3 regions of the Metabacillus sp. Hm71 genome follow, and region 3 is predicted to be linked to each of the others. Evidence: a T-box and tRNA genes for the amino acid it is inferred to sense, from the RefSeq annotation. Region 3 holds a T-box; the other regions hold tRNA genes.

Region 1 (6,585 bases), 2.2 Mb from region 3:
AATCCTAAGGTGAGCGAGAGAACTCTCGTTAAGGAACTCGGCAAAATGACCCCGTAACTTCGGGAGAAGGGGTGCTTTTTAGGGTGAATAGCCCGGAAAAGCCGCAGTGAATAGGCCCAGGCGACTGTTTAGCAAAAACACAGGTCTCTGCGAAGCCGCAAGGCGAAGTATAGGGGCTGACGCCTGCCCGGTGCTGGAAGGTTAAGGGGAGAGGTTAGCGCAAGCGAAGCTTTGAACTGAAGCCCCAGTAAACGGCGGCCGTAACTATAACGGTCCTAAGGTAGCGAAATTCCTTGTCGGGTAAGTTCCGACCCGCACGAAAGGCGTAACGATCTGGGCACTGTCTCAACGAGAGACTCGGTGAAATTATAGTACCTGTGAAGATGCAGGTTACCCGCGACAGGACGGAAAGACCCCGTGGAGCTTTACTGTAGCCTGATATTGAATTTTGGTACAGCTTGTACAGGATAGGTAGGAGCCTGAGAAGCCGGAGCGCCAGCTTCGGTGGAGGCGTCGGTGGGATACTACCCTGGCTGTATTGAAATTCTAACCCGCGGCCCTTATCGGGCCGGGAGACAGTGTCAGGTGGGCAGTTTGACTGGGGCGGTCGCCTCCTAAAATGTAACGGAGGCGCCCAAAGGTTCCCTCAGAATGGTTGGAAATCATTCGCAGAGTGTAAAGGCACAAGGGAGCTTGACTGCGAGACCTACAAGTCGAGCAGGGACGAAAGTCGGGCTTAGTGATCCGGTGGTTCCGCATGGAAGGGCCATCGCTCAACGGATAAAAGCTACCCCGGGGATAACAGGCTTATCTCCCCCAAGAGTCCACATCGACGGGGAGGTTTGGCACCTCGATGTCGGCTCATCGCATCCTGGGGCTGTAGTCGGTCCCAAGGGTTGGGCTGTTCGCCCATTAAAGCGGTACGCGAGCTGGGTTCAGAACGTCGTGAGACAGTTCGGTCCCTATCCGTCGTGGGCGCAGGAAATTTGAGAGGAGCTGTCCTTAGTACGAGAGGACCGGGATGGACGCACCGCTGGTGTACCAGTTGTCTTGCCAAAGGCATAGCTGGGTAGCTATGTGCGGAAGGGATAAGTGCTGAAAGCATCTAAGCATGAAGCCCCCCTCAAGATGAGATTTCCCTGTTACTTTGTAACGTAAGATCCCTGAAAGATGATCAGGTTGATAGGTCAGAGGTGGAAGCGCGGTGACGTGTGGAGCTGACTGATACTAATCGATCGAGGACTTAACCTATTTAATGCGTTAAACAAAGTGAATTGAATTATACATCGTTATCTAGTTTTGAAGGAATATAGTATTCCTAATAACTTTATACAAAGTTAGAGGGTTTCGAGGAACGAACAGTTCAAGGAATCAATTGAGGAGACACCGGACTTTCACAGGAAGTGATGACTTAGGCGTTTCGCACAGGACGTGCGAGTATTTAGCCTAAGAACCTTAATGTAGAGTGAGGATGTTGACAATTGAGATGACGCAGAAATGTGAAGTTCATCGGAAGCCGTAAACCATTTATCTGGTAATGATGGCGAAGAGGTCACACCCGTTCCCATGCCGAACACGGAAGTTAAGCTCTTCAGCGCCGATGGTAGTTGGGGGTTTCCCCCTGTGAGAGTAGGACGTTGCCAGGTAAAGGCCCCTTATTTGGGGCTATTATTTTGCTTTATTTGAATTGGTGAAAATTGGCCCGTTGGTCAAGCGGTTAAGACACCGCCCTTTCACGGCGGTAACACGGGTTCGAATCCCGTACGGGTCACCATATTAAATCGGAGGATTAGCTCAGCTGGGAGAGCACCTGCCTTACAAGCAGGGGGTCGGCGGTTCGATCCCGTCATCCTCCACCATTTTTTAGAACACAAGTTAGACTCTCATAAGTTAGCATACCGAATATTGGGCGTCAAACCAGTCGTGTTTCAAACTACGAGCCATTAGCTCAGTTGGTAGAGCACGAACGAGTATACTGCGAAGCGAAACATCAGCGCACAAATTGAACCGCTTCTTGACTAAGCTTTCTGAAATTTGGGCGTCGAAAACTAAGAGTGTTTTGAAACTACGAGCCATTAGCTCAGTCGGTAGAGCATCTGACTTTTAATCAGAGGGTCGAAGGTTCGAGTCCTTCATGGCTCACCATATTACACACCGTGCGGGTGTGGCGGAATTGGCAGACGCGCTAGACTTAGGATCTAGTGTCCTTGTGACGTGGGGGTTCAAGTCCCTTCACCCGCACCAGTTAAATAATGCGGAAGTAGTTCAGTGGTAGAACACCACCTTGCCAAGGTGGGGGTCGCGGGTTCGAATCCCGTCTTCCGCTCTTTAGAAATGCCGGGGTGGCGGAACTGGCAGACGCACAGGACTTAAAATCCTGCGGTAGGTGACTACCGTACCGGTTCGATTCCGGTCCTCGGCACCAATTATACTATAAAGATTAAAATGCGCCCGTAGCTCAATTGGATAGAGCGTTTGACTACGGATCAAAAGGTTAGGGGTTCGACTCCTCTCGGGCGCGCCATTTCTAGAAGTAAGAAATCGAAAGTCAGAAGTTAGATTAAAGGCTTTGATTCGAAGCAGTACTTAAAAATTTTTGACCTCTCACATCTTACCTCTGGTATCTAGAACGGGAAGTAGCTCAGCTTGGTAGAGCACTTGGTTTGGGACCAAGGGGTCGCAGGTTCGAATCCTGTCTTCCCGACCATTTTCTTAAATGTTTTTGGGGCCTTAGCTCAGCTGGGAGAGCGCCTGCTTTGCACGCAGGAGGTCAGCGGTTCGATCCCGCTAGGCTCCACTTAGTTTTACTTTTTGGCGGTGTAGCTCAGCTGGCTAGAGCGTACGGTTCATACCCGTGAGGTCGTGGGTTCGATTCCCTCCGCCGCTATAGAAATATAATAAGGCTATCAATTTGTACTTGAAATTGACAGTTTTAATTTGTTGATTGGACCCTTAGCTCAGTTGGTTAGAGCAGACGGCTCATAACCGTCCGGTCGTAGGTTCGAGTCCTACAGGGTCCATTGTAATAAGGAGGAATACCCAAGTCCGGCTGAAGGGATCGGTCTTGAAAACCGACAGGGGTGTCAAAGCCCGCGGGGGTTCGAATCCCCCTTCCTCCTCCATATTTAATATTATCGTCGCAGGGTGGAGCACGAACGAATATGCTTCACTGAATAATCATCAGCGTACCGATTGAGCTGCTTCTTGAATCAGCATCCTGAAATCGGGACGGTCTCTATTAGGCAATATCTAAGAGCATAGATAAACTTTAATTTATATTATCGTCGCGGGGTGGAGCAGTCTGGTAGCTCGTCGGGCTCATAACCCGAAGGTCGCAGGTTCAAATCCTGCCTCCGCAACCAAAATGGTCCGGTAGTTCAGTTGGTTAGAATGCCTGCCTGTCACGCAGGAGGTCGCGGGTTCGAGTCCCGTCCGGACCGCCATTTTAAAATTCCTAATCTAGAGTAAAAGGGTTTCAATAAGCGAGAAGGTCGAGGAAGCGATTGAATGAACACCGGAGCGTATGACAATACGTGAGGATGTGAATGAATGAGCTGACGAAGAGATTTGAAGATTAGCGGAAGCCGAAAACTATTTGGCTCGGTAGCTCAGTCGGTAGAGCACGACTGAATAAGCTTCCTTGAAATAGCATCAGCGTACTCATCGAGCTGCTCCTTGAAATAGCTTCCTGAGATGAGGACGATTAACAAATTATAAAAGAGAAAATGCTTTAAATGAAAAGGATTAAACTTTGGTTCGTTAAACTAAAAACTTATTTTTAACTAAAAATACTACACAATATTAAGGCTCGGTAGCTCAGTTGGTAGAGCAATGGACTGAAAATCCATGTGTCGGCGGTTCGATTCCGTCCCGAGCCACCACCATTAAACTTCATAACTTCTAAAGCATTACGGAGGGGTAGCGAAGTGGCTAAACGCGGCGGACTGTAAATCCGCTCCTTAGGGTTCGGCAGTTCGAATCTGCCCCCCTCCACCATTTAATAGGGGTATAGTTTAATGGTAAAACGAAGGTCTCCAAAACCTTTGATGTGGGTTCGATTCCTACTACCCCTGCCAATTTCATAATGGCGGTTGTGGCGAAGTGGTTAACGCATCGGATTGTGGTTCCGACATTCGTGGGTTCGATTCCCATCAGCCGCCCCATTTTCGTTTTGAATTATGAGTATTACTTTTTATAAGACATATAATTTTATTCTTGCTGAATAGTGTATAAACATAGAGTTTAGTAAACTCCGTTATATATAGACACAAGCCCGTTACACAGTTTTAAGGTGTACTTAGTCGTCGACGGTATTTCGTGATATTTCCTGTCAGAAATATCCCAAAATATCCTCTTGCGGTGATTAATCATGTAGCATATTCATGGAAGTATTTCATGAGCTTCTCAATGGGCTATAGCCAAGCGGTAAGGCAACGGACTTTGACTCCGTGATGCGCTGGTTCGAATCCAGCTAGCCCAGCCATTCTTTAAGGCATCATAGCCAAGTGGTAAGGCAGAGGTCTGCAAAACCTTTATCCCCGGTTCAAATCCGGGTGGTGCCTCCAATAATTTATAATAAGCGGGTGTAGTTTAGTGGTAAAACCTCAGCCTTCCAAGCTGATGATGAGGGTTCGATTCCCTTCACCCGCTCCAAATACGGGCCTATAGCTCAGCTGGTTAGAGCGCACGCCTGATAAGCGTGAGGTCGATGGTTCAAGTCCATTTAGGCCCATCCTATACCTGTACTTCTTATTCCGCAGTAGCTCAGTGGTAGAGCTATCGGCTGTTAACCGATCGGTCGTAGGTTCGAATCCTACCTGCGGAGCCAATTAGCTTCAAAATTATGTCCCAGTAGCTCAGCTGGATAGAGCACGAACGAATTCGCTTCCATGAAATGACATCAGCGTACCGATTGAGCTGCATCTTGAATCATCTTTCTGAAATCGGGACGATAACAAATTTAGTATTTAAAACTTTATATGTTCTTTAAATTAAGTCCCAGTAGCTCAGCTGGATAGAGCAACGGCCTTCTAAGCCGTCGGTCGGGAGTTCGAATCTCTCCTGGGACGCCATTATATCATACATAGTCACCTTTCATTTTGAATGAAAGGTTTTCTTTTTAATCAGTTACCTAATAAATACATGTTGGCATGCTTGTTGAACATATAGAAAGGGCTGTTCATAGGTCATAATGACTTATTGATCAGCCCTTTTTCTATTACAGAACCGATCCTTTATGTCATATAATACGAATTTCACATAAAAACAATGTGGTTGGTCTTCAACAATATGCGCTTAGGTCGTTAGAAAAGAAATTTTTTGAACAAGATGTTAAAGTGATTTAAATTTTTAGGAAATAAAGGTACTATTAAGATAGATAAGCTATATGTAATCAAGCCTTTAACCATATAGTGCTCTTTTTGCTTTGAAGTATTTGAGAGGGGAAAATTGATGGAAAAATCAAGTCAATCAAAGAGTGGAACATTTAAAAAGCTTATTTTAAATAATCGATTTGTATTGTTCTTAATGATACTATTATTAATTGGGATAAATATATTAATTTTTCGAGAGGTTTCATTTATCTTTACACCATTAGAGGTATTGTTCAAAACGGTGTTATTACCCATCATGATGGCAACAGTGCTTTACTATTTGTTAAATCCAGTGGTGAACTATCTTGAAAAATTAAAAGTAAAAAGGGTATTTTCCATTCTCTTGCTATATTTGCTTATTATTGGGTTGATCAGCATCCTGATCGTCTCTGTTATACCTTTTTTAAGAGAGCAAATTATGAGTTTGGTCCAAAGCTTTCCGGAATATACAAGAGACGTAGAGGAGTTAATTAAAACGGTAGTTGGAAGCCAGTTTGTGAATGAGGCTCAAAAAACGCTGAATATAAATGTACCAGACTTTGCTAACAATATTTCAAATCAGGTATCAAAATTACTCAATAATACATGGAGTGGAATTGGGGTTTTTGTAGGAGCCGTAAAGGATTTTTTATTGGCATTAATTATTATGCCTTTTATCCTATTTTATTTATTAAAGGATGGAAAGAGACTGCCTTCTTACATTTTAAGTTTGCTTCCAGTGCCATTACGAAGTCAGACTTTTGATGTAATGAAGGAAATTAATACAAGTATTAGTCTTTACATTAGAGGTCAGATTATTGTTAGTTTTTGTATCGGGCTTCTATTATTTGTAGGATTTTTAATCATAGGGCTTGATTATGCGTCATTATTGGCTTTAATTGCTGCCTTTACAAGCATTGTTCCTTATTTGGGACCGGCTATTGCGATTACACCAGCATTAATCATCGCGATTGTGACCTCGCCAATCATGCTGCTTAAACTAATTATTGTTTGGACAATTGTTCAGCTTGTTGAGGGAAAGTTTATTTCACCGCAAATAATGGGAAGAAATCTTCATATTCATCCTATTACAATCATCTTTGTTATTTTAACGGCAGGTAATTTATTTGGTATTCTCGGGATTATTTTAGCTGTCCCTGGATATGCGGTATTAAAGGTTATTATTACCCATCTCTTTGAGTGGTTAAAAGCTAGAAGTGAATTATATAATGAT
Region 2 (6,585 bases), 2.1 Mb from region 3:
AAGTGTCTTACTTAATTGTTAATGAAGCTGGTGCTAGTGTGTATTCTGCTTCCGATTTGGCAAGAGAGGAATTCCCTGATTTGCAGGTTGAGGAGAGAAGTGCTGTTTCAATTGCAAGAAGACTGCAAGACCCATTGGCTGAGTTAGTGAAAATTGATCCTAAATCAGTTGGTGTTGGTCAATATCAACATGATGTTTCACAAAAAAAGCTAAATGAGTCGTTAACCTTTGTTGTTGAAACAGTTGTAAACCAGGTAGGAGTCAATGTTAATACCGCTTCATCTTCACTGTTACAATATGTTGCCGGCTTAAGTAAGGCTGTTGCGAACAATATTGTAAAGAAGAGAGAAGAGCTTGGGAGATTTTCAAACCGCAAGCAGTTAAAGGATATTCCTCGCTTGGGAGCGAAAACATTTGAGCAATGTATCGGTTTCTTAAGAATTATAGAAGGTGAGCAGCCTTTAGATCGGACCGGAATTCATCCTGAAAGATATACAGAGGTACAAAAGCTTTTGGATCAATTAAATGCTTCTGTTTCTGATTTAGGAAGTGAAGAGTTAAAAGAAAAGATCATGAATATAAATCTAAAAGAAACAGCAGAGGTCCTTGGAATTGGTGAGTTAACACTTAAAGATATATGTGATGCATTAATTCGTCCGGAAAGAGACCCGCGCGACGAAGTTTCAAAACCATTATTGAAAAAAGATGTATTAAAATTAGAAGACTTACAGCAAGGTATGGAATTGCAAGGGACTGTACGTAATGTCGTCGATTTCGGGGCATTCGTTGATATTGGTGTTAAGCAAGATGGCCTTGTTCATATTTCGAAATTAAGTAAATCCTTTGTGAAGCATCCGCTTGATATTGTATCGGTTGGAGATGTTGTAACGGTTTGGGTGGATGATGTTGATCATAAAAAAGGAAGAGTAGCCCTAACTATGGTGCATAATTAAAAAGAAACACTGCTTTTTATGAGCAGTGTTTTTCTCTATAGAAAAACCAGCACTGATTAAGTAATTTGATTTGGTAGCGATTTTTTTCATAAAAAGCACGTTGCATTTGATTTTGTAACCATGATGGCATTTGCGCATACCTCCTTAACCATTATAATGGAGTATGGGTGTTTATAATGTATGCAGAGTGCTAGTACGATGTACCATTTAATTGGGGGAAATGATCGTGGATGATACACAGCTTCAGAAAATCGTTGAGGATATTTCTTTGACCTATTTTCGAAAAAAATTCAACCACAAGGCAACCTTTAACAAAAGGCTGAGAACGACTGGAGGAAGGTATTTATTAAGAAGCCATAATATCGACGTTAATCCAAAGTATTATCAAGAGTACGGTCTTGATGAGGTAATTGGCATCATTAAACATGAGCTCTGCCACTATCATTTGCATTTAGAAGGAAGAGGCTATAAGCATGGTGATAAAGACTTTAAAGAATTACTAAAAGAAGTAGGTGCGCCGAGGTATTGTACACCTTTAAAACAAGAAAAAAAGGGGAATAGTGTTCTCCTGCAATATATATGCAAGAACTGTCATCAAATCTATAATCGTAAGCGAAGAGTTGATACAACTCGTCTAGTATGTGGGAAATGCGGTGGAAAAATCTCTCTGTATAAAAAGGGTTGACGGAATGAAGGGTACTATGATAAATTATAAAAGCCGTCGCTGATGGCGCAAAAAAATAATCATAAAAGAACTTCATTTAGTTAATATTGAAAAGGAGTATTGACAGGACAATCCTTACTCAATATAATAAAAGAAGTCTGTTGCAAAATATTCCGCAGTAGCTCAGTGGTAGAGCTATCGGCTGTTAACCGATCGGTCGCAGGTTCGAATCCTGCCTGCGGAGCCATATGGGGAAGTACTCAAGAGGCTGAAGAGGCGCCCCTGCTAAGGGTGTAGGTCGCGTAAGCGGCGCGAGGGTTCAAATCCCTCCTTCTCCGCCATATTTTATATGGCCCGTTGGTCAAGCGGTTAAGACACCGCCCTTTCACGGCGGTAACACGGGTTCGAATCCCGTACGGGTCATAGCCATATGTGGAAGAATAGGATGTGGGTCTAATTGCGTTAATTCGCAAAGCTCACCTCCTATTTATTTCCCTGATATAATAATTGGTCCGGTAGTTCAGTTGGTTAGAATGCCTGCCTGTCACGCAGGAGGTCGCGGGTTCGAGTCCCGTCCGGACCGCCATTTGTTAAATGAGTGCATGGTAAAAAATACAACTTGATTTATTCTTGATGAAGTGTTATCATTAAATTCTTGTTGTTATTTTAATAAATTGTTTTAAAAAACATTATTTCATTGGGCTATAGCCAAGCGGTAAGGCAACGGACTTTGACTCCGTCATGCGTTGGTTCGAATCCAGCTAGCCCAGCCATTTTTTAATACTCATTATAAAATGAGCCATTAGCACAGTTGGTAGAGAACGTATGAATAAGCTGCGAAGCATTAACATCAGCGCACAAATTGAGCCGCTTCTTGAATAAGCTTTCTGAAATTTGGGCGTCAATACTAAGAGTGTTTTGAAACTAAGAGCCATTAGCTCAGTTGGTAGAGCATCTGACTTTTAATCAGAGGGTCGAAGGTTCGAGTCCTTCATGGCTCACCATTTAACACACCATGCGGGTGTGGCGGAATTGGCAGACGCGCTAGACTTAGGATCTAGTGTCCTTGTGACGTGGGGGTTCAAGTCCCTTCACCCGCACCATTGTATTCATTCGCGGTCGTGGCGGAATGGCAGACGCGCTAGGTTGAGGGCCTAGTGGGGGCGACCCCGTGGAGGTTCAAGTCCTCTCGGCCGCACCAATTAATACTAAGTAAACTTTTTGAAAAAGTTATTGACTTAAATATTGATATTTGATATAATGTTTAAGTCGCTTCTGAAAGATTCTTGAACAAATATGCGCCCGTAGCTCAATTGGATAGAGCGTTTGACTACGGATCAAAAGGTTAGGGGTTCGACTCCTCTCGGGCGCGCCATATTACGGGAAGTAGCTCAGCTTGGTAGAGCACTTGGTTTGGGACCAAGGGGTCGCAGGTTCGAATCCTGTCTTCCCGACCAGTGGAGTCACTTTGCGGGTGTAGTTTAGTGGTAAAACCTCAGCCTTCCAAGCTGATGATGAGGGTTCGATTCCCTTCACCCGCTCCAAAAATGATCTTTGAAAACTAAACAAAACCAAGCGTGCCAACGTTAATTTCGATTAACAAACAACGTACTAAAATAGTACATTTTTTATGAGCTATATCAACTCTTTATTGGAGAGTTTGATCCTGGCTCAGGACGAACGCTGGCGGCGTGCCTAATACATGCAAGTCGAGCGAATCTGAGGGAGCTTGCTCCCGATGATTAGCGGCGGACGGGTGAGTAACACGTGGGTAACCTGCCTGTAAGATTGGGATAACTCCGGGAAACCGGAGCTAATACCGGATAACATTTCGAACCGCATGGTTCGAAGTTGAAAGGTGGCTTTTGCTACCACTTACAGATGGACCCGCGGCGCATTAGCTAGTTGGTGAGGTAACGGCTCACCAAGGCAACGATGCGTAGCCGACCTGAGAGGGTGATCGGCCACACTGGGACTGAGACACGGCCCAGACTCCTACGGGAGGCAGCAGTAGGGAATCTTCCGCAATGGACGAAAGTCTGACGGAGCAACGCCGCGTGAGCGAAGAAGGCCTTCGGGTCGTAAAGCTCTGTTGTTAGGGAAGAACAAGTACCGTTCAAATAGGGCGGTACCTTGACGGTACCTAACCAGAAAGCCACGGCTAACTACGTGCCAGCAGCCGCGGTAATACGTAGGTGGCAAGCGTTGTCCGGAATTATTGGGCGTAAAGCGCGCGCAGGCGGTTTCTTAAGTCTGATGTGAAAGCCCACGGCTCAACCGTGGAGGGTCATTGGAAACTGGGGAACTTGAGTGCAGAAGAGGAGAGTGGAATTCCACGTGTAGCGGTGAAATGCGTAGAGATGTGGAGGAACACCAGTGGCGAAGGCGACTCTCTGGTCTGTAACTGACGCTGAGGCGCGAAAGCGTGGGGAGCGAACAGGATTAGATACCCTGGTAGTCCACGCCGTAAACGATGAGTGCTAAGTGTTAGAGGGTTTCCGCCCTTTAGTGCTGCAGCAAACGCATTAAGCACTCCGCCTGGGGAGTACGGTCGCAAGACTGAAACTCAAAGGAATTGACGGGGGCCCGCACAAGCGGTGGAGCATGTGGTTTAATTCGAAGCAACGCGAAGAACCTTACCAGGTCTTGACATCCTTCGCTACTTCTAGAGATAGAAGGTTCCCCTTCGGGGGACGAAGTGACAGGTGGTGCATGGTTGTCGTCAGCTCGTGTCGTGAGATGTTGGGTTAAGTCCCGCAACGAGCGCAACCCTTGATCTTAGTTGCCAGCATTCAGTTGGGCACTCTAAGGTGACTGCCGGTGACAAACCGGAGGAAGGTGGGGATGACGTCAAATCATCATGCCCCTTATGACCTGGGCTACACACGTGCTACAATGGATGGTACAAAGGGCTGCAAGACCGCGAGGTCAAGCCAATCCCATAAAACCATTCTCAGTTCGGATTGCAGGCTGCAACTCGCCTGCATGAAGCCGGAATCGCTAGTAATCGCGGATCAGCATGCCGCGGTGAATACGTTCCCGGGCCTTGTACACACCGCCCGTCACACCACGAGAGTTTGTAACACCCGAAGTCGGTGGGGTAACCGCAAGGAGCCAGCCGCCTAAGGTGGGACAGATGATTGGGGTGAAGTCGTAACAAGGTAGCCGTATCGGAAGGTGCGGCTGGATCACCTCCTTTCTAAGGAAAATGAGGCTCGCTTGGTTTTTGTTTAGTTTTGAGAGATCATTTACGATCTTTCATTATATGTAAGAAAAAGACATAGGAGTTTAAATGCTTATAGCATTTGTGCATCCTGTGCTTTATGTTCCTTGAAAACTAGATAACGATAACAATTCAAGTAATTCACTGAGTTTAAACGCTTATTTTTAGTGATTCTCTTAATAATTAGTAAATGACATCTTCGATGTCAAAGGTTAAGTTGTTAAGGGCGCACGGTGGATGCCTTGGCACTAGGAGCCGATGAAGGACGGTACTAACACCGATATGCTTCGGGGAGCTGTAAGTAAGCTTTGATCCGGAGATTTCCGAATGGGGAAACCCGCTGTTCGTAATGGAACAGTATCTTTACCTGAATCCATAGGGTAATGAAGGCAGACCCGGGGAACTGAAACATCTAAGTACCCGGAGGAAGAGAAAGCAAACGCGATTTCCTGAGTAGCGGCGAGCGAAACGGAAGAAGCCCAAACCAAGAGGCTTGCCTCTTGGGGTTGTAGGACACTCTATTAGGAGTTACAAAGGAACGGGGTAAATGAAGCGGTCTGGAAAGGCCCGTCATAGAAGGTAACAACCCTGTAGTTGAAACTTCGTTCCCTCCAGAGTGGATCCTGAGTACGGCGGGACACGTGAAATCCCGTCGGAAGCAGGGAGGACCATCTCCCAAGGCTAAATACTCCCTAGTGACCGATAGTGAACCAGTACCGTGAGGGAAAGGTGAAAAGCACCCCGGAAGGGGAGTGAAAGAGATCCTGAAACCGTGTGCCTACAAGTAGTCAAAGCCCGTTAATGGGTAATGGCGTGCCTTTTGTAGAATGAACCGGCGAGTTACGATCCCGTGCAAGGTTAAGTTGAAGAGACGGAGCCGCAGCGAAAGCGAGTCTTAAATAGGGCGAATGAGTACGTGGTCGTAGACCCGAAACCAGGTGATCTACCCATGTCCAGGGTGAAGTTCAGGTAACACTGAATGGAGGCCCGAACCCACGCACGTTGAAAAGTGCGGGGATGAGGTGTGGGTAGCGGAGAAATTCCAATCGAACTTGGAGATAGCTGGTTCTCTCCGAAATAGCTTTAGGGCTAGCCTTGAATTAAGAGTCTTGGAGGTAGAGCACTGATTGGACTAGGGGCCCCCATCGGGTTACCGAATTCAGTCAAACTCCGAATGCCAAAGACTTATGTTCAGGAGTCAGACTGCGAGTGATAAGATCCGTAGTCAAGAGGGAAACAGCCCAGACCACCAGCTAAGGTCCCAAAGTATACGTTAAGTGGAAAAGGATGTGGAGTTGCTTAGACAACCAGGATGTTGGCTTAGAAGCAGCCACCATTTAAAGAGTGCGTAATAGCTCACTGGTCGAGTGACTCTGCGCCGAAAATGTACCGGGGCTAAACGTATCACCGAAGCTGTGGACTGTTCTTTTAGAACAGTGGTAGGAGAGCGTTCTAAGGGCTGTGAAGCTAGACCGTAAGGACTAGTGGAGCGCTTAGAAGTGAGAATGCCGGTATGAGTAGCGAAAGAGGGGTGAGAATCCCCTCCACCGAATGCCTAAGGTTTCCTGAGGAAGGCTCGTCCGCTCAGGGTTAGTCGGGACCTAAGCCGAGGCCGAAAGGCGTAGGCGATGGCCAACAGGTTGAAATTCCTGTACCACCTCCTCACCGTTTGAGCAATGGGGGGACGCAGAAGGATAGGGTAAGCGCGCTGTTGGATTAGCGCGTCCAAGCAGTTAGGCTGACAA
Region 3 (6,585 bases):
AGAAAATCGGAAAGCAGTCCAGAAAGTTGGACTGTTCTTTTTTTGTTGGTGCTGCAATACTCATATGTATGGACAAGTTCTAACACAATAATAAATTTCCGTAAATTCGGAATGGCAGGTATGAACATATAAATCTATTCTCCGTTTTTTAGATCTCTTTTATGTTGGCATAGAACTTGCAAAATATAACAGTGAAAAAGAGAGGGGGAATTCGATTATAAATTTCAACAATATCTTAAACGTATTTTTTTGAAAGCGATTACTTATAAACGAATTTACTGTAGCACCCTGCTGTATTGACCTAACAAAAAAAGTGAGTCTTACAATCTGCAAAAAGCCAGCTTAATGGTTTTAAAGAATGTGAAACTTCTACCTGTACCATAAAGTTGGAACAAAGGGGGAAAAACATATGTTAAGTATGATCGGGTTAATTGGAGGTTTAGCACTTTTAATCTATTTAACGATGAAAGGCATGAATTTATTAGTAGCTGGCCCGCTATGTGCTCTATTTGTTGCTGTGTTCAGCGGTTTGCCGCTTTTCCCGCAGTTGGTTGGTGAAGGGGAAGCGAATTTAGTCGGTAATTATATGACTGGCTTTTCCGGTTTTATTGCATCATGGTACTTAATGTTTTTACTCGGCGCGATTTTTGGGAAGGTGATGGAGGATAGCGGTTCAGCAGATAGTGTTTCAAAATGGATTGTTGAAAAAATCGGGATGAAACGGGCTGTGTTGGCGATTGTCATTGCATGTGCGGTACTAACATACGGTGGAGTTAGCTTGTTTGTTGTCGCTTTCTCAGTTTATCCTATGGCGGTTAGCTTATTTAGACAGGCCGATTTGCCGCGGCGTTTTATTCCTGCAGCCCTAGCATTTGGATCTGTTACTTTTACAATGACATCTGCCGGCTCTCCGGAAATTCAAAACTGGATTCCGATTGAATATTTAGAAACATCTCCTTATGCAGGCTGGGAAGTTAGTTTAATTGTTGCGGTATTTATGATGATTTTCGGCTATTGGTGGCTTAGAAGAATGATTAGGAAGGCCGTAGCAAATGGAGAAAAATTTATTGCTCGTGCCAATGATCCTGTTAATGAAGATAAGGCACTTCCTCATCCAGTAACAGGGATGATTCCGCTTCTTGTTGTTCTAATTATTTCCTTTGTCTTCCACGATTCTTTACAGCAATCTGCCTTAATTATTGCCTTATTAGGTGGAGTTATTGCGGCGTATTTATTAAATCGAAAATATTTCACATCATTTTGGAATGCTGTTTCAGAAGGAACACTTGGTGCATTGATTGCACTTGGAAATACTGCGGCAGTAGTTGGATTTGGCGGAGTGGCTAAAGCTGTACCGGCATTCGAAGTTGCCGTTAATGCGATGACAAGTATTCCAGGCAGCCCACTTATTGGTGGAGCAATTGCAGTTAGTGTTATTGCAGGTATGACAGGTTCGGCGTCAGGAGGCCAGGCGATTGCACTGCCGCTGCTTGCTCCGCATTATATGGATATGGGAGTAAATCCTGAGGCCTTGCATCGCGTTGTCGCCATTTCTTCAGGTGCGCTGGATTCATTGCCACATAATGGGTATGTTGTGACAACCATTCGCGGTATTTGTGGAGAATCTCATCAGGATGCCTATTATCCAGTTGGGGCATTAACAGTCATTGTTCCAGCCTTAGGAGTGGTATTGGCAATTATTCTTTTCTCATTCGGACTAGGGATTTAAGAACGGAGGTTGATCGTTGTGGTTCAAGGACAGGTTGTACTACTAACTGGTGCTGCTCAAGGAATTGGCTTTGAGCTTGCGAAGGCTTTTGCCGTGGAAGGGGCAAAGGTAGTGTTAACAGACTTACATGAAAATCAAGTAGCTGAAAGTGCTCAAATCCTGAAAGAGTTGGGGATGGAAGCAATCGGATTGAAATGTGATGTTACGAAAGAACAAGAGATCATTGAGGTTGTGAAACAAACTGAGGCGGCTTTTGGACGAATCGATACATTAGTTAATAATGCAGGGCTGCAGCATGTTGCACATATAGAAGAGTTTCCAACTGAAAAGTTTGAATTGCTTATAAAAGTCATGCTCATTGCCCCATTTATCGCAACAAAGCATGTCTTTCCCATTATGAAAAAGCAGCAATTTGGAAGGATCCTTAATATCGCTTCCATCAATGGATTAATTGGCTTTGCCGGAAAAGCCGCTTACAATAGTGCAAAGCATGGGGTGATTGGCTTAACAAAGGTTGCGGCATTAGAAGGAGCAAAACACGGTATCACAGTAAATGCTTTATGTCCCGGTTATGTTGACACACCTCTTGTTCGAAACCAACTAGAGGACTTAGCAAAAACAAGGAAGGTGCCGCTCGAACATGTATTAGAAGAAGTTCTCTATCCCCTCATTCCGCAAAAACGCTTATTAACTGTAAAAGAAATCGCAGACTATGCCATCTTTCTGGCAAGTGAAAATGCCAAAGGCGTAACAGGCCAGGCAGTTGTCATTGATGGAGGATATACCGTTCAATAGGGAGTAAGGAAAGGTATCGGGCCAGTCCCAAAATTAAAATAAAGTGTTTGCTTGCATCTCGAGTCAAATTTATATAAAATAATCTTAAATCTATATACAACATGAACGGAGATAAGGAGTAGTAGTCTGCATGAATGAGTCCAGAGAGTTGACGGCTGGTGTGAGTCAATCGATTTTTGCTGATGAACTCGCCTTTGAGTACAAATGTGAACGCCTCGTTTGGTAAAGTAATGTTTGTCGTTTATCCACGTTACGGATGTCAAAGTGGGCATGTCGCTATGCCAAAGTTGGGTGGTACCGCGGGAATTAAAACCTCTCGTCCCTGTTTGGGATGGGGGGTTTTTTCGTTATTTTATTTTTTATATCCCCATTTTCAAATGGCATACATGCAAAGTGAACTTACTTTGATCCGTTCAAGCGGTTAACAATATATATCTTAGATCTAGCTTTTAAGGAGGAAAACAAATGAGCTTCAATCATCAAGAGATTGAAAAGAAATGGCAAGACTACTGGTTACAAAATAAAACATTCAAAACGACAGAGGATGCAGAGAAACCTAAGTTCTATGCGCTTGACATGTTCCCATATCCATCAGGAGCCGGTCTCCATGTAGGGCATCCAGAAGGATATACAGCAACAGATATTCTATCCCGAATGAAACGCATGCAGGGCTATAATGTACTGCACCCGATGGGATGGGATGCATTTGGGCTGCCAGCTGAACAATATGCACTTGATACCGGAAATGATCCTGCGGAATTTACTAAGCAAAACATTGATAACTTCCGAAGACAAATCCAAGCATTAGGCTTCTCCTATGATTGGGATCGCGAAGTAAACACAACTGATCCAGAGTACTACAAATGGACTCAATGGATCTTTTTACAGCTTTATAAAAAAGGTTTAGCTTATGTAGATGAAGTACCAGTTAACTGGTGTCCTGCATTAGGAACGGTTTTAGCAAATGAAGAGGTTATTGATGGAAAAAGTGAGCGTGGCGGACATCCTGTAGAACGCCGTCCAATGAAACAATGGATGTTAAAAATTACAGCATATGCTGATCGCTTGCTTGAAGACCTTGAAGAAGTGGATTGGCCGGAAAGCATTAAAGACATGCAGCGTAACTGGATCGGACGCTCTGAAGGTGCACATGTTATCTTTACTATCGATGGTTTTGATGAAACCTTCACAGTATTTACAACACGCCCTGATACATTATTTGGTGCAACCTATGCCGTTTTAGCACCAGAGCATTCATTAGTAGAAAAAATCACCACTGTTGAGCAAAAGGCTGAGGTTGAAGCTTATATTAATGAAATAAAACATAAAAGTGATTTAGAACGAACAGAACTTTCAAAAGAAAAAACAGGTGTATTTACAGGGGCATTTGCTATTAACCCGGTAAATGGCGAAAAAATGCCAATATGGATAGCAGACTATGTGCTTGCAACATATGGAACTGGTGCAATCATGGCTGTTCCTGCTCATGATGAGCGTGACTATGAATTTGCTCAAAAGTTCGACTTGCCCATAAAAGAAGTTGTTAGTGGCGGAGATATAACAAAAGAAGCGTATACCGGCGACGGTGAGCATGTTAACTCAGATTTCTTAAATGGTCTTGGTAAGCAAGAAGCAATTGAAAATATGATTGCTTGGCTTGAAACGAATAAAAAAGGAGAAAAGAAGGTTACTTATCGTCTGCGTGACTGGTTATTCAGCCGGCAACGCTACTGGGGTGAGCCGATTCCGATCATCCATTGGGAAGATGGAACAATGTCTGCAGTTCCTGAAGAAGAGCTTCCGCTTGTACTGCCAAAAACGACTGAAATTAAGCCATCTGGTACAGGAGAATCACCGCTCGCTAACATTGAAGATTTCGTCAATGTTGTCGATCCAGAAACAGGTAAGAGAGGCCGTCGTGAAACAAACACTATGCCGCAATGGGCGGGAAGCTGCTGGTATTATCTGCGCTATATCGATCCAAACAACAGTGAAGCACTTGCAGCTGATGAAAAATTAAAGCAATGGCTTCCAGTTGACATCTATATTGGCGGAGCAGAGCACGCAGTTCTTCACTTGCTTTATGCTCGTTTCTGGCATAAGTTTTTATATGATATCGGGGTTGTTCCAACAAAGGAGCCATTCCAAAAGCTATTTAACCAAGGGATGATTCTTGGGGAAAATAACGAAAAAATGAGTAAATCGAAAGGAAATGTTGTAAACCCTGATGAAATTGTGGAAACACATGGTGCTGATACACTTCGTTTATATGAAATGTTCATGGGACCTTTAGAAGCATCTATTGCATGGTCTACAACCGGTCTTGATGGAGCAAGACGTTTCCTGGATCGAATCTGGCGTTTATTTATAGAAGACAACGGTGAATTAAGTCCAAAGGTTGTGGATGAATCAAGTGAATCACTTGAGCGTATATACCATCAAACAGTGAAAAAGGTAACGGAAGACTTTGAAGGATTACGCTTTAACACAGCAATTTCCCAATTAATGGTTTTCATTAATGAAGCATATAAAGCAACCGTCCTCCCAAAAGAGTATGTAGAGGGCTTTGTAAAATTACTTTCTCCAATCGCACCTCATTTAGCTGAAGAGCTTTGGAACAAGCTTGGGCATGATACAACTATTTCGTATGAAGCATGGCCTGTCTTCGATGAAGCAAAGCTTGTTGAAAATGAAATTGAAATTGTCGTTCAAGTGAATGGAAAGGTTCGTGCTAAGCTGCTTGTTGCAAAAGATGTAACAAAGGATCAACTTGAGCAAATTGCCCTTGCCGATGATCGTGTGAATGAGCAAGTGAATGGAAAAACAATTCGCAAGGTAATTGCTGTTCCAGGTAAACTGGTTAATATTGTTGCCAATTAATTTTTAGACCGACTTAGCAAGTATCTTTTTACTTGCGGGTCGGTTTTTTTGGGGATATCTTGGAGGTGCCACCCAAGAACTATACTCAGACACGATATGCTCCCGAAACTGGAACCTGATATCTATAATTGATATAATGCAGGTATTAAAACTGAAAGGATGTTCGACATGTACGAAATTAAGGAAATTTCTCCTGAAGAAATACAGCATAAACTTGAAAAAGGTGAAAAACTTGAATTGATTGATGTGCGTGAGGATGAAGAGGTTGAACAAGGAATGATCCCTCAAGCACGTCACATTCGCATGAATGATATCCCAGAGCAACTTGATGCCATTGATAAAGAAAAGGAAACAATCTTTATTTGCCGCTCTGGTGCGCGCAGCGGAAATGTTTGTGCCTATTTACAAGAGAAGGGCTATAATGTAGTAAATATGGCTGGCGGCATGCTTGATTATAAAGGAGAAACAAAGCCGAAAAGCTCGCTCTAATCTTATCTATCATACATATAAGGGTCGGATTCACCCGAGGAACTCAATATATAGAACTTCTATGTATTGTGTAAGAGCGGGCTAACCCTTCTTTAATTTTATAACTTCATCCTTTTATTTTCTTCCCTCTTTTTTATAGCTTGTCATAATCCACTTCATCACTAAATAAAGTGAAAGTAAAAAGGATGTGTGAGAATGCTAAAGGTTGCAGTATTTGATGAAGAGCATGAAAAAGATTTAGAGGAAGAAATCAATCATTTTTTAGCAGAGCTGGATGATAATCAGGTAAAGGATATTAAATATAGTGTTACGTTAACGATTGATGATGACGGAGAACAGCTTTATTGTTATTCAGCATTAATTTTATATCGTATTTAGGTAATAAAAGATAAAATGCATCTTAAATAATGAATCGAAGGAAGGGGGACGATTGCTCCCTTCTTTTTGTGCTTCTAAAAGATTTTCAAAGAAAAATAGTGAGAATGATCGAACGTTTCCTATCTGAAAATTCTTTCTCATTACTACTTCTCTTTTTCATAAAATCCAAAAAAAAGACAGGAAATCTATAGAATTGTGAATTCTCATCATTAACAAATATATTCATAATATAGATAGATGTTAACCTGTTAGATATTCTTAAAAGTCTAGAACATCCTAAATTAATAGAAATAGTTTTTTATGCTACTTCATAA

What was found. The T-box of region 3 lies ahead of leuS (leucine--tRNA ligase). A T-box ahead of a tRNA ligase gene usually reads a tRNA of that ligase, here a tRNA-Leu.
Region 1: it has a tRNA-Leu gene. The T-box ahead of leuS (leucine--tRNA ligase) is inferred to sense a tRNA for this amino acid. The anticodon was not compared.
Region 2: it has a tRNA-Leu gene. The T-box ahead of leuS (leucine--tRNA ligase) is inferred to sense a tRNA for this amino acid. The anticodon was not compared.

The regions. Positions count from the first base shown of each region.
Region 1 covers NZ_CM200278.1:400,114-406,698, forward strand. The annotation lists rRNA gene ACSVDH_RS02045 (23S ribosomal RNA) at 1-1,251, shown strand, start outside; rRNA gene rrf (5S ribosomal RNA) at 1,531-1,646, shown strand; tRNA gene ACSVDH_RS02055 (tRNA-Glu) at 1,700-1,774, shown strand; tRNA gene ACSVDH_RS02060 (tRNA-Val) at 1,784-1,859, shown strand; tRNA gene ACSVDH_RS02065 (tRNA-Lys) at 2,070-2,145, shown strand; tRNA gene ACSVDH_RS02070 (tRNA-Leu) at 2,159-2,244, shown strand; tRNA gene ACSVDH_RS02075 (tRNA-Gly) at 2,255-2,326, shown strand; tRNA gene ACSVDH_RS02080 (tRNA-Leu) at 2,337-2,425, shown strand; tRNA gene ACSVDH_RS02085 (tRNA-Arg) at 2,448-2,524, shown strand; tRNA gene ACSVDH_RS02090 (tRNA-Pro) at 2,631-2,707, shown strand; tRNA gene ACSVDH_RS02095 (tRNA-Ala) at 2,725-2,797, shown strand; tRNA gene ACSVDH_RS02100 (tRNA-Met) at 2,814-2,887, shown strand; tRNA gene ACSVDH_RS02105 (tRNA-Ile) at 2,947-3,020, shown strand; tRNA gene ACSVDH_RS02110 (tRNA-Ser) at 3,030-3,122, shown strand; tRNA gene ACSVDH_RS02115 (tRNA-Met) at 3,286-3,362, shown strand; tRNA gene ACSVDH_RS02120 (tRNA-Asp) at 3,367-3,443, shown strand; tRNA gene ACSVDH_RS02125 (tRNA-Phe) at 3,806-3,881, shown strand; tRNA gene ACSVDH_RS02130 (tRNA-Tyr) at 3,913-3,996, shown strand; tRNA gene ACSVDH_RS02135 (tRNA-Trp) at 4,003-4,076, shown strand; tRNA gene ACSVDH_RS02140 (tRNA-His) at 4,088-4,163, shown strand; tRNA gene ACSVDH_RS02145 (tRNA-Gln) at 4,409-4,483, shown strand; tRNA gene ACSVDH_RS02150 (tRNA-Cys) at 4,492-4,565, shown strand; tRNA gene ACSVDH_RS02155 (tRNA-Gly) at 4,580-4,653, shown strand; tRNA gene ACSVDH_RS02160 (tRNA-Ile) at 4,659-4,732, shown strand; tRNA gene ACSVDH_RS02165 (tRNA-Asn) at 4,754-4,828, shown strand; tRNA gene ACSVDH_RS02170 (tRNA-Arg) at 4,996-5,072, shown strand; gene ACSVDH_RS02175 (AI-2E family transporter) at 5,452-6,585, shown strand, end outside.
Region 2 covers NZ_CM200278.1:267,447-274,031, forward strand. The annotation lists gene ACSVDH_RS01405 (Tex family protein) at 1-953, shown strand, start outside; gene cmpA (cortex morphogenetic protein CmpA) at 970-1,083, opposite strand; gene ACSVDH_RS01415 (SprT family protein) at 1,180-1,638, shown strand; tRNA gene ACSVDH_RS01420 (tRNA-Asn) at 1,790-1,864, shown strand; tRNA gene ACSVDH_RS01425 (tRNA-Ser) at 1,868-1,958, shown strand; tRNA gene ACSVDH_RS01430 (tRNA-Glu) at 1,969-2,040, shown strand; tRNA gene ACSVDH_RS01435 (tRNA-Asp) at 2,127-2,203, shown strand; tRNA gene ACSVDH_RS01440 (tRNA-Gln) at 2,316-2,390, shown strand; tRNA gene ACSVDH_RS01445 (tRNA-Lys) at 2,546-2,621, shown strand; tRNA gene ACSVDH_RS01450 (tRNA-Leu) at 2,635-2,720, shown strand; tRNA gene ACSVDH_RS01455 (tRNA-Leu) at 2,733-2,818, shown strand; tRNA gene ACSVDH_RS01460 (tRNA-Arg) at 2,916-2,992, shown strand; tRNA gene ACSVDH_RS01465 (tRNA-Pro) at 2,998-3,074, shown strand; tRNA gene ACSVDH_RS01470 (tRNA-Gly) at 3,088-3,161, shown strand; rRNA gene ACSVDH_RS01475 (16S ribosomal RNA) at 3,266-4,816, shown strand; rRNA gene ACSVDH_RS01480 (23S ribosomal RNA) at 5,051-6,585, shown strand, end outside.
Region 3 covers NZ_CM200278.1:4,351,815-4,358,399, reverse strand. The annotation lists gene ACSVDH_RS21550 (GntP family permease) at 410-1,729, shown strand; gene ACSVDH_RS21545 (3-hydroxybutyrate dehydrogenase) at 1,748-2,524, shown strand; T-box leader at 2,624-2,851, shown strand; gene leuS (leucine--tRNA ligase) at 2,990-5,404, shown strand; gene ACSVDH_RS21535 (rhodanese-like domain-containing protein) at 5,573-5,893, shown strand; gene ACSVDH_RS21530 (sporulation protein Cse60) at 6,089-6,271, shown strand.